Exiguobacterium sibiricum 7-3: one gene and its partner. The protein of the gene in region 1 binds, or shares a complex with, the protein of each later gene. Links are inferred from orthologs where the notes say so. Each region holds a gene or a part of one and is shown in the gene's direction. Other genes may lie near its edges.

Region 1 (8,193 bases):
GGCACAGGATGTCCGGATCGAGACGATTTATGCAGCACCCGGCAACGTCGGAATGACGGAAGCGGTCTGTGTGCCGATCCGGGAAGACGCGATTGACGAGCTAGTTCGGTTTGCGCAGGATGAGCAGATTGACTGGACGATTGTCGGACCAGAGGGACCGCTTGTGCTCGGGATCGTCAATGCGTTTCAGGCAGCCGGTTTAAAGATTTTCGGACCGTCACGTGAAGCGGCGGCGATTGAAGGCAGTAAACAATTCGCAAAAGCTTTGATGGACCGGGCTGGTATTCCGACGGCCGACTATGCCGTCTTTACATCAGCGGTGGAAGCAAATGCCTACATCCGCAAGCAAGGGGCGCCGATCGTCATCAAAGCCGACGGCCTTGCGGCAGGTAAAGGCGTTACGGTTGCGACGACGACGGATCAGGCGATTCAGGCAGTCGATGAGATTTTTGCCGGTGACTTTGGGCAGCAGAGCAGTGTCGTGATTGAAGAATGTCTCGTCGGCGAAGAATGTTCGTTGATGGCCTTCGTGCATGAAGAAACCGTCATTCCGATGGTCTTATCACAAGATCATAAACGGGCTTTTGACGGGGACACCGGTCCGAATACAGGCGGAATGGGGGCTTACAGTCCCTTACCGCAATTTGACGAACAGGCCGTGACGGAAGAAGCGATGCAACGTGTCCTCCGTCCGCTCGTCGAACAGATGGCAAGCGAAGGAATTCCGTTTACCGGTTTCCTGTATGCGGGTCTGATGTTGACGAGTCGTGGACCATCCGTCATTGAGTTCAACGCCCGTTTCGGTGATCCGGAAACGGAAGTCATCCTGCCGCGGCTTGAAACGGAGCTGCTTGACGTCATCATGCCATTGATGCAGGGGGGCATTCCGGAAGTCGTCTGGTCGAACGATGCCGTCGTCGGTGTCGTCATCGCGGCGAACGGTTATCCAGAACAACCGATCACGGGACACCCTGTCCAGACATCGACGATTGGTTCTGACGTGCTCATTTTCCATGCGGGAACGGCCGTAGGGGATAATGATGTGATTCTTTCGGCCGGAGGACGTGTCCTTGTCTGTGTGGCCAAAGCAAAAGACATGGAACAGGCCGTATCGACCGTTTACAGCGGACTCGATTCGTTTGACCGGACCGGCTTCTTTTACCGGACGGATATCGCCAAAAGAGCATTTCGCACGACGTAATTGCTTACTTTCCATAAGCCGGTTCTGCTCACGTCAATGTGAGAGGACCGGCTTTTTTTGACGGGTACAGCAAAACGTGACTTGTCTTCCGTGGCGGTTTTGTGTTATTTTGGCGAAATGACTCGAATTGGCGACGAATAAGCTTGAAACTTTTCCGGTAACATTTTAGTATAAGAACTATAAGAAAGCGTTTTCAAATTAAAAAGGAGGTCGAGCTTTCATGAAAAAAAATTGTGGACGGTCCCCATGGACGAAAACAGAAGTCCGCACGCATCAAGCGGTCATCAACGGAAAGCTTGCACCTACACTCGTGATTGAAAATGCGACGTACTTAAATCAAGGACTCAAAGCATGGCGGACAGCAAACATCTGGATCAGCGGCGACCGCATTATTTACGTTGGACCGGACATGCCGGAAATGGCGGATGAAGTCTACGATGCGACGGGCAAATTCATCGTCCCGGGTTACATCGAACCGCATGCCCATCCGTTTCAGTTGTATAATCCGGCGACACTCGCAAAATTTGCAGCAGAGCGCGGAACAACGACACTCGTTAACGATAATATGCTGCTTTTATTAGAGCCGACGGAGCAAGCGTTTGCGCAGGTCGACGCATTGGCAGACCTTCCGACATCGATGTACTGGTGGGCGCGACTGGATGCCCAAACGGAACTCGATGCCGACAGCATCACGATTGATAACCGACGGATTCAAGCGTGGCTGAAACATCCGCAAGTCATCCAAGCCGGTGAATTGACGGGCTGGCCGCGCCTGTCGCAAGGTGACGACGAGCTGTTGCAGTGGATGCAGGATGCGATGAAACTTGGCAAGCCGATCGAAGGACATTTTCCGGGTGCTTCTGCTAAGACATTGACGAAAATGGCTCTGTTCGGCGTCACGAGTGATCATGAAGCGATGACGGTCGAAGAAGCGTTGACCCGACTCGAACTTGGTTATACGACGACGATCCGATATTCGTCGATTCGTCCGGATTTACCGGATATCTTTGCCGGCCTGGTCGAAGCCGGATTACAAAATTATGAAAAGGTGTTGGTGACGACGGACGGATCGACACCCTCCTTTTATAAAGCCGGGTTGATGGACGAGACGATCCGATTGATGCTTGCTGCGGGAATTGCTCCGGAAGAAGCGTACCGGATTGCTTCGTACAACGCAGCGCGTCACTTTAATCTCGATCATCTGCTTGGCAGTATCGCACCCGGACGGATTGCTCATTTAAACATACTCGAGGCAAAAGATAAGCCGACACCGGTCGATGTCGTAGCACGCGGCACCTGGGTTCGGAAAAACGATATTCCGTGTTATCCGGTCGAAGCACTGGATCGGGCGATTGATTTGATGCCAGCCTCGCAAGTGGGGATTGAGTTGACCGAACAGGACTTTTCCTTCAGCATGCCGGTTGGTCTTGAGATGGTCAATTCGGTCATCATGAAGCTGTATCAGGTTGAACATGATACAAGCATGCAGGTATTGCCCGCCGGATGTGATGAGTCATTTTTGATGCTGATCGACCGGGAAGGTAAATGGCGTCTGAACACGGTCTTAAAAAACTTTGCGACACATGTCGGCGGACTCGTCAGTTCGTATTCGATCAGCGGCGATATCTTATTGATTGGAAAATCGAAACGAGATATGCAGATTGCCTTTGAGCGGATGAAATCATTCGGCGGCGGTGTCGTCCTTGTCGATGACGGTGAAGTGATTGCAGAAGTTCCATTGACCTTGATGGGGCAGACATCCGATTTACCGCTTGAAGACTTGATTGTGCAGGAAACGGCACTGCGGGAAGCTTTGTTCGCACGCGGTTATCAGTATGAAGACCCGATCTATACGCTCTTGTTCCTGGCGTCGACCCATTTGCCGTATGTCCGGATTACTCCGCAAGGTATCTATGAAGTGTTACGGAAAAAAGTACTTTTCCCGGCAATTTTGCGATGACGCTTGAAATTTAAAACGTCGCACTTTAAACTGTTAAAGAGCAACACATGGGAAAGGGAGTTAGACGATGCAACTCGATAAATTGCGTGGAAAAGAACTCGATCAATTATTTACAGCCATCATGAAGATGGATTCATTAGAAGATTGTTATACGCTGTTTGAAGACCTAGCGACGGTCAATGAGATTCAAGCATTGGCACAACGTCTCGAAGTCGCCCGTCAGTTACGCGAAGGTAACACATATCATAAAATCGAAAAGGCGACAGGTGCTTCGACAGCAACGATTTCGCGTGTGAAACGGTGTCTGAATTACGGTTCCGGCGGCTACGATTTGGCGCTCGCACGATTAGGTCTCGTAGAAGAGGAAGTAGCGGATAACTAACCGGTTATCCGCTATTTCTGTGAAGGAGGACGAAGCCGGATGGATTTAGCGTATCAACAAAGACTGCAACACTTCATTCGAAAATTGACGCCGATCCAGTCACTCGTCATTATTTATTTTATTGCCGTCATCATCGGTGTCATTTTACTCGGGTTGCCCTGGTCGACACAGGGGAATTACAACTGGGATTTCACGGATCTTGTCTTCATGGCGGTCAGTTGCGTCAGCGTGACCGGATTGACGACCGTCTCCGTCTCGGACACATTCACGACGTTCGGTTACTTTATGATCATGATTCTCGTGCAGGTCAGCGGAATCGGCTTGATGTCCCTGCATATCGCGATGTGGGTCATCCTCGGCAAACGGATCGGCTTTCGGGAACGGCAACTTGTTGTCCGTGACCAAAATCAGACGACGATGCAAGGGGTCGTTAAATACATTCGGGAAGTCATTTTGATCATCCTGTCGATTGAAATCATCGGCGCGTTGATTTTAGGTTTGTATTATACGAAATATTTTCCGACGCTTGGTGAAGCGATGTTGCAAGGATTGTTTGGTTCGGTCAGTGCGACGACCAATGCCGGGTTCGACATTACCGGAGAATCCCTCCTGCCGTTTCGGGGAGATTTATTTGTCGTCTTTATGCAGATTTTACTGTTGACGCTTGGTGCGATTGGTTTTCCGGTTTTGGTTGAAGTCCGGCGGTACATCTCTTACCGCGCGACCCGTCAAGCGACCCGTCAACCGTACCACTTTTCATTATTCACGAAATTAACGGCGTCGACCTTTTTCATCTTGGTTTTGTTCGGAACGGTCAGCCTGTTGCTGTTTGAGTGGAATCAATCGTTTAAAGGATTACCGATTAATGAAAAAATGGTCGATGCCTTGTTCCAATCGGTGACGACCCGAAATGGCGGACTGACAACGGTCGATATCACGACCTTCTCGCAAGCCTCCATTTTCGTTTTATCGATTCTGATGTTCATCGGAGCCTCGCCGTCCTCGGTCGGAGGAGGCATCCGGACGACGACGTTTGCCGTCGCCGTGCTCAGTGTCATCGCCTTTATTCGCGGCGAGTACGGCATCAAGATTTTCGGACGCGAGATCGGACAATCGGATATTTGGAAAGCCTTTGTCGTCATCGTCGTATCGACCGGTGTGACGATGATTGGACTGATTGTCTTACTGATTTTTGAAGATGCACCGTTCCTCGTCCTGTTTTTTGAAGCTTGTTCCGCATTCGGAACAACAGGGCTGTCGCTTGGGATTACGAGTGAACTATCCGATGTCGGCAAATGGACGTTATCAGTCTTGATGTTCATCGGACGGATTGGTGTCATTTCGTTTGTCTTGCTGCTCAAAGCCAACCAGCCGAAACGGAATTACAATTATCCAAAAGAATCGGTCATCATCGGTTAAGGAGGTTGCGTCATGCAACGTGCATTTTGGATCAACTTTGGTTATATCTTCATGGTTCCGGCGTTACCGTTTCTGGCCATCGTCAACGGGCGGGCGCTCTGTTCGCCGGACTCCCCGTTACTGGACGTGCCGGTGCTTGGTTTTTTCTTGGCTGAACCATGGGCGTTTGCCGTCCTCTATGCCTTCCTCGCCCTTGGACTTGCCGCGTTGTTGACGAAACGCCAAGTCCGGACTTGAAAGGTCTGTCCCATCTCGCTCTGCGCGGGATGGGTTTTTGTTTTATACTGGGGAAAGAGAATGAGAAGAGAGGATGGAACGAACATGTTGTTACCGTATAATGAATGGCGTCATGTCTTTAAGCTCGATCCGGCAAAGGAGATTGAAGAAGACGCCCTCCAAGCGATTGCCACGTCAGGAACCGACGCCATCATCGTCGGAGGAACCGATGACATCACGCTCGATGCGACACTTGATTTACTGATGCGATTGCGTCGTTATCCGGTAGCCGTTGCCCTGGAAGTATCAGAGCTCGAAGCGGCGACGATGGGGTTCGATACGTATTTGACACCAAGCGTCCTCAACAGCGGAACGCTTGAGCACGTCATTGAAAAACAAGTCGAGGCGCTCGAGGAAGTGGGTCATATGTTGGCGCACGCCGATCTTGTCGGGGAAGGGTATATCGTACTGAATCCTGATGCTAAGGTCGCCCGTGTCACGCAAGCCAAGCCATTGGCGGACGACACGGTCATTGCCTACGCACAACTCGCAGACAGTGTCTTCCGGATGCCGGTCGTTTATTTGGAGTACAGCGGGATCTACGGTGATCCGAAACTGGTCGCCTCGGTCAAACGCGTGCTGAAGCAAGGTCGGTTGTTTTACGGCGGCGGTATCGACTCTGTTGAACGGGCGCAGGAAATGTTGAAACATGCGGATACCATCGTCGTCGGCAACATCATCTATGACAATTTAGAAGCGGCACTTGCGACCGTTGCAGCAACACGATAAAATATAAGAACAAAAGTTCGGAATTTGAACTACCGCCACCTACGCTTTGCTTAGAGGTGTAGGATTCCTGAGTTATTCGACCTAACGGTCGAAACCTGATCAGGCTAACCCCGTCGTCCCGACGGTTGAAGAAGCCAAGATACGTTCCGCTTCTCGTTTAAGATTCAGTCCTGCATTCACATCACGGTCGTGGTGGATGCCACAAATCGGGCATGTCCATTCACGCAAGCCAAGATGTTTCACGTCTTTGTGTTGATGACCGCAACTGGAGCACAGTTGGCTCGAAGCAAAGGTCTTGCCGACCTTCACGATGGTCTTCCCGTACCAGTCCGCCTTATATTCGAGCATGCGGAAGAACGCCGACCAACTGACATAGGAGATGGACTTGCTCAACTTGCGGTTCTTCTGCATGTTCTTCACCTGCAAGGTCTCGATGCCGATGACGTCGTGGTTTTTGACGATTTCGGTGGATACCTTGTGCAAGAAGTCGATTCGCTTGTTGGCAATCTTTGCGTGGATGCGGGCGACCTTTCGCTTCTGCTTCTGGTAGTTCTTCGACTCGGAAAGTTTCACTTTCTTGTTCAAGGCCATGCGCTGACGACGAGAGAGCTTGCGTTGCTCGCGCGCCAGTTTTTTCTCGAGCGAACGGAAGTAGCGGTCGTTCTTGTATACCGTACCATCCGACAGGATGGCAAAGTTTTTCAACCCGACGTCGACGCCGACGGAGGAACCGGTCTTCGGCAGTTCGTGGATTTCCTGCTCGACGAGCAGGGAGACGAAGTATTTTCCTGAAGCGTTACGCCGGATGGTTGCGCTCAAGATGCGTCCTGCGACCTGCCTCGATTTGGCGAAACGCACCCACTTCAGCTTCGGAAGTTTGAGCTTGTTGCCGACGATTGAGACCTCGGGAAGCTGGTTCTTCTTTTCGATATTGGTCTTGTAGGATTGAACGGGATTGCGCTTCGACTTGAATCGAGGCCGTTCGTTCTGCTTCTTGAAGAAGCGTTCATACGCATCGGTCAGGTGTTTGACGCTCGATTGAAGCGAATGGCTATCGACTTCTTTCAGCCAGTTGTGCTCTTGCTTCAGCATCGGGATTTCTTTTGAACAAGAACCGTAAGACATTCCTTTGCCTGTCGCTTGATACGTCTCATCCCACTTCGATAAGAAGTAGTTGAAGACGAAGCGCGAACAACCAATGGTCTTCGCAATCAGGATTTCCTGCTCTTTTGTCGGGTAGATTCTGAATTTGTAGGCCTTATGCTTCAACATGATTTTCACCTCCTTGAGAGGTTTATACCCGAAAGGGAGGCTGGCGATTCACCTCCCACTTTCACTACGTTTAGAAGTGCGAGTACTCTCGCCTAATTTAGATAGAAATGAGGCTATTTAGATGTTTAATTTAAGTGAACAGCTTGTCAGCGGATTGAATCCAGAACAAGCAAAGGCAGTCAAGCATACCGATGGACCGCTGTTAATCATGGCGGGAGCAGGCTCCGGGAAAACCCGTGTCCTGACACACCGTGTCGCCTATTTGATGGCTGCGAAACAAGTCGCCCCGTGGAACATCTTGGCGATTACGTTTACGAACAAAGCGGCACGCGAGATGCGTGACCGGATTTCCCGGCTCGTCGGCGGTGTCGCCAACGACATCTGGGTGTCGACCTTCCACTCGATGTGTGTCCGGATGTTACGTCGGGACATCGAAAAAATCGGCTACAACCGAAACTTCACGATTCTCGATTCAAGCGACCAGCAGTCGGCGCTTAAACTTGTGTTAAAAGAACAAAATCTTGATCCGAAGAAATGGGATCCACGGTCGATGTTGTCGATCATCTCGAGTCAAAAAAACGAATTGCGGAGCGCGGAGTTTTACGCCTCGATCGTCACGAACCCGTACGAAAAAACCGTTGCTGAAATCTACAAAGGATACGAAGCCGTCTTGCGCCGCAATAACGCGCTGGATTTTGACGACTTGATCGGGAAGACGACCGAGTTGTTCAAACAAAATCCGGACGTTCTGGCGTTTTACCAACGCAAGTTCCAATACATCCATGTCGATGAGTACCAAGATACGAACAAAGCCCAATATGATCTTGTCAATCTGCTCGCAGCGGCGCACCAAAACTTATGTGTCGTCGGGGACTCGGATCAGTCGATTTACCGTTGGCGCGGAGCCGACATTGCCAATATCCTGTCGTTTGAGGAAGACTATCCGACAGCGAA
Region 2 (3,057 bases), 1.5 Mb from region 1 along the record:
GGACAGCTTTACTTGTTCCAGCCTCAATCGTCTTAGTATTAATTGCGATTCGCGGTAGCTTTTACGCATTTGCCAACTACGGCTCAAATGACAGCATGTTCTATACTTTCTTATATGGAGCAACAGGACTATTGATTCCGGCAGCAATGTCCACGACATTGACAATCAGTCAAGGTGGATTCATTCGTAAAACGAATGAGACAGTCGAATTCCTTGGGACGAAGCTGTTCACAAACTTCTATTCTTGGACGGTCGTCGCGCTTGCAATCGTATCCGTCCTCTATATCAGTGCGATGTTCCTGTTGTTCTATGCGGATAAAGCAAAGGACGAGAATGCAACACCATTGATTCGTAAATGGGCATTGTTCTGGAGTATTCCAACGATTGTTGTCTGTGCGTTAGTCTTCTTTGGTCTAAAAAATCAGGCGGCGTGGCATTATGAAAACATCTTAAACGGCAATTGGTGGTGGTTCGCAGCAAGTTTCCTCTTCTTCTGCGTCGCGGTCACACTTGTTTACCTGAAGAAAAACTACGGTATCGCCTTTATCGCTGTTATGGCTCAGTATGGCGTTGCCTGGTTCGGATACGGATATACACACCTTCCTTACATTCTTTATCCGTACATCGACATCAATAAAGCGGTCGTTAACGAAACGATGGCAACGGCACTTGTTGTCGTCTTTATCTTCGGATTGATGTTATTGATTCCTGCATTGTATTTGATCTTACGGTTGTTCCTGTTTGATAATGATTATGTCAGTGGGAAAAAAGCAAAATAAGTGAAATGTATATTTCTTAACAAATCCGGGGCTGACTCGAAAGTCAGTCCCTTTTTTTGAGCGGATTTGTCGTTCATTTCAAGGATTAAAAACTGAAAACCGCATTATAAAAGCGTTCATAGTAATTTAGAAGTGAATCGGGTACACTACTACTGAAGCAGAATTGTGAAGGAGAGTTGAACATGAATGGAGAGTTCGCAGTAATTGGTTTAGGTCGGTTCGGAGGTTCGATTGTCCGGGAACTATCAAAAAATGGATATGACGTTTTAGCGATTGATTCGGATGAAGAACGTGTCAACGAATATATGGGGATTGCGACGCATTCTGTCATTGCGGATACGACGGATGAGAACGTCTTAAAGAGCCTTGGGATTCGCAATTTTGACCATGTCATCGTTGCGATTGGTGAAAACATTCAAGCGTCGATTTTGACGACTTTAATTTTAAAAGAACTTGGTGTCCAATCGATTACCGTGAAGGCGACGAATGATTATCATGAAAAGGTATTACGAAAGATTGGGGCCGACTTCATCGTTCACCCTGAACGGGATATGGGGGTCCGGATTGCGAATGGGTTGATGAGTTCGAATATTTTAGATTATCTCGATTTGTCACAAGAATTCTCGATCGTCGAAATCAAAGTCAGTGATCGGATGGCAAATCAAACATTGATCGACCTGGACTTACGTAGTAAGTACGGTGCAAACGTCGTCGCGATCAAGCGGGGCGAAACCGTCATGATTTCATTACAAGCAGATGAATTGATTGAAAAAGGGGATTATCTTGTCGTCATTGGCGAAAATGATGACTTGGATCGTTTGGAACGCGCCATCCATAAAGTGAAAAATTAATATCTAAAAAGGCTGAGGAGTCATTCCCTCGGCCTTTTGGGTACTAAATGAGTTGGAATTCTTTCAGACCGTGTTCGATGCCGTCTTCTAGAATGTGTTTGGTGACGAAATCAGCGGCTGCTTTTGTTTCAGCAAGACCATTTCCCATCGCGATACCGGTTCCGACATAACGTAACATTTCTAAATCATTCAACGCGTCTCCGAATGCAAACGTATCTTCGCGCCGGATATTCGTCAGCTTCAGGAATTGTTTGATGCCATCCGCTTTTGATGAACCGACATTGATGACATCCATCGCATTCGGATGCCAGCGGATGAAGTCGAAGGCTTGGTAATTTTGAGTGTACTCGGCTTCTTCTTCAGCGGTACAATAGACAAGCGTTTGGAAGACGTCATGTGTCGTAAACGCCTGATCATTAAAGACCGGCAATGGAATATCCAGTTCACCAAGTGATTCTTGGACTAACTGATCTGATGGCTTGGTTGAAAAGCCTTGTGTTTCACCTAAATAGACAAGTGTATGACCATTTTTATGTGCTCGAGCGGTCAAATGCTTGAGATCTGCAATCGGTTGCGGACGTCTGTAAATGACTTCGTTTTGATGAACGACGATTTGACCATTGTAACCAATGATCGTATCGATGTTGAGCAGTTCGCGCACACCGGATAACATCGCCGGACCACGCCCGGTCGCGATGGCTACATAAACACCATTCGCTTGTAATTGTTTAATTGCCTGTTTGGTCGACTCGGGAACAAAATGACCATCGTGAAGTAAGGTTCCATCGATATCGAAAAAGACGACTTTCTGATTTGCCATGGTTTCACCTTCTCTTTTTAATTGGCTGTTCAGCCGGATACATGTGGAATTATAGCATAGCGTTAACGTTTACGCCGACCTTGGATTAGGAATAGGATGAAAAAATAGTAGGATATCGTGTATACTAATCTAAGGACAAAAAACAATGGACTGATAAGGAGTTGCTAAACATGATTTTTAAAGTATTTTATCAACCGCTTCGTTCGGAAGCCCCGGTACGGGAACGGACAGAAGTGATGTATGTTGAGGGAGAGAACATTCGTGAAGTGCGAACAGCGATTGATCACCTCATCAAAGAGATCAATGTCGAATTCATCCGTGAGTTAAGCGGCGAATTCCTGGAATATGAAAAACTAAGCCCGGATTATAAGGTTGAAACGTTCGCATGAAGTTCGTTAAAAACCATCAAGCAGCCGTTTTCGCACTCGGTGGCTTAGGAGAAATCGGGAAGAACACGTACGTCGTTCAATTTCAAGATGAGATCATCGTCATCGACGCCGGTGTCATGTTCCCGGAAGATGAATTACTTGGGATTGATTACGTCATTCCGGATTACACGTATTTGATCAAAAACAAAGACAAGGTAAAAGGTGTCTTCATCACCCAC

What was found.
Region 2: P402_RS0114270 (region 1) and P402_RS0106185 share a complex: the UniProt entries of both Bacillus subtilis proteins name them as parts of the ktrCD complex. The link is inferred for Exiguobacterium sibiricum 7-3 from one-to-one orthologs.

What each region holds. Positions count from the first base shown.
Region 1 is NZ_KK211190.1:2,560,192-2,568,384, reverse strand. The notes cover bases 2,975-5,772. They hold P402_RS0114270 (TrkH family potassium uptake protein), read left to right. Parts: upstream 2,975-3,582; coding sequence 3,583-4,962; downstream 4,963-5,772. Other genes in these bases: P402_RS0114260 (heptaprenylglyceryl phosphate synthase), read left to right, coding at 5,284-5,772; P402_RS0114265 (hypothetical protein), read left to right, coding at 4,975-5,199; P402_RS0114275 (YerC/YecD family TrpR-related protein), read left to right, coding at 3,229-3,543; P402_RS0114280 (adenine deaminase C-terminal domain-containing protein), read left to right, coding at 2,975-3,161. Also shown: purD (phosphoribosylamine--glycine ligase), read left to right, coding at 1-1,201; more of P402_RS0114280, read left to right, coding at 1,422-2,974; more of P402_RS0114260, read left to right, coding at 5,773-5,967; IS200/IS605 family element RNA-guided endonuclease TnpB, read right to left, coding at 6,067-7,239; DNA helicase PcrA, read left to right, coding at 7,361-8,193. UniProt on the Bacillus subtilis protein: Integral membrane subunit of the KtrCD potassium uptake transporter. The 2 major potassium transporter complexes KtrAB and KtrCD confer resistance to both suddenly imposed and prolonged osmotic stress.
Region 2 is NZ_KK211190.1:1,042,843-1,045,899, forward strand. The notes cover bases 1-2,795. They hold P402_RS0106185 (potassium channel family protein), read left to right. Parts: upstream 1-961; coding sequence 962-1,630; downstream 1,631-2,795. Other genes in these bases: P402_RS0106180 (cytochrome d ubiquinol oxidase subunit II), read left to right, coding at 1-779; P402_RS0106190 (Cof-type HAD-IIB family hydrolase), read right to left, coding at 1,674-2,450; P402_RS0106195 (DNA-dependent RNA polymerase subunit epsilon), read left to right, coding at 2,621-2,795. In the rest of the region: more of P402_RS0106195, read left to right, coding at 2,796-2,839; rnjA (ribonuclease J1), read left to right, coding at 2,836-3,057. UniProt on the Bacillus subtilis protein: Catalytic subunit of the KtrCD potassium uptake transporter. The 2 major potassium transporter complexes KtrAB and KtrCD confer resistance to both suddenly imposed and prolonged osmotic stress.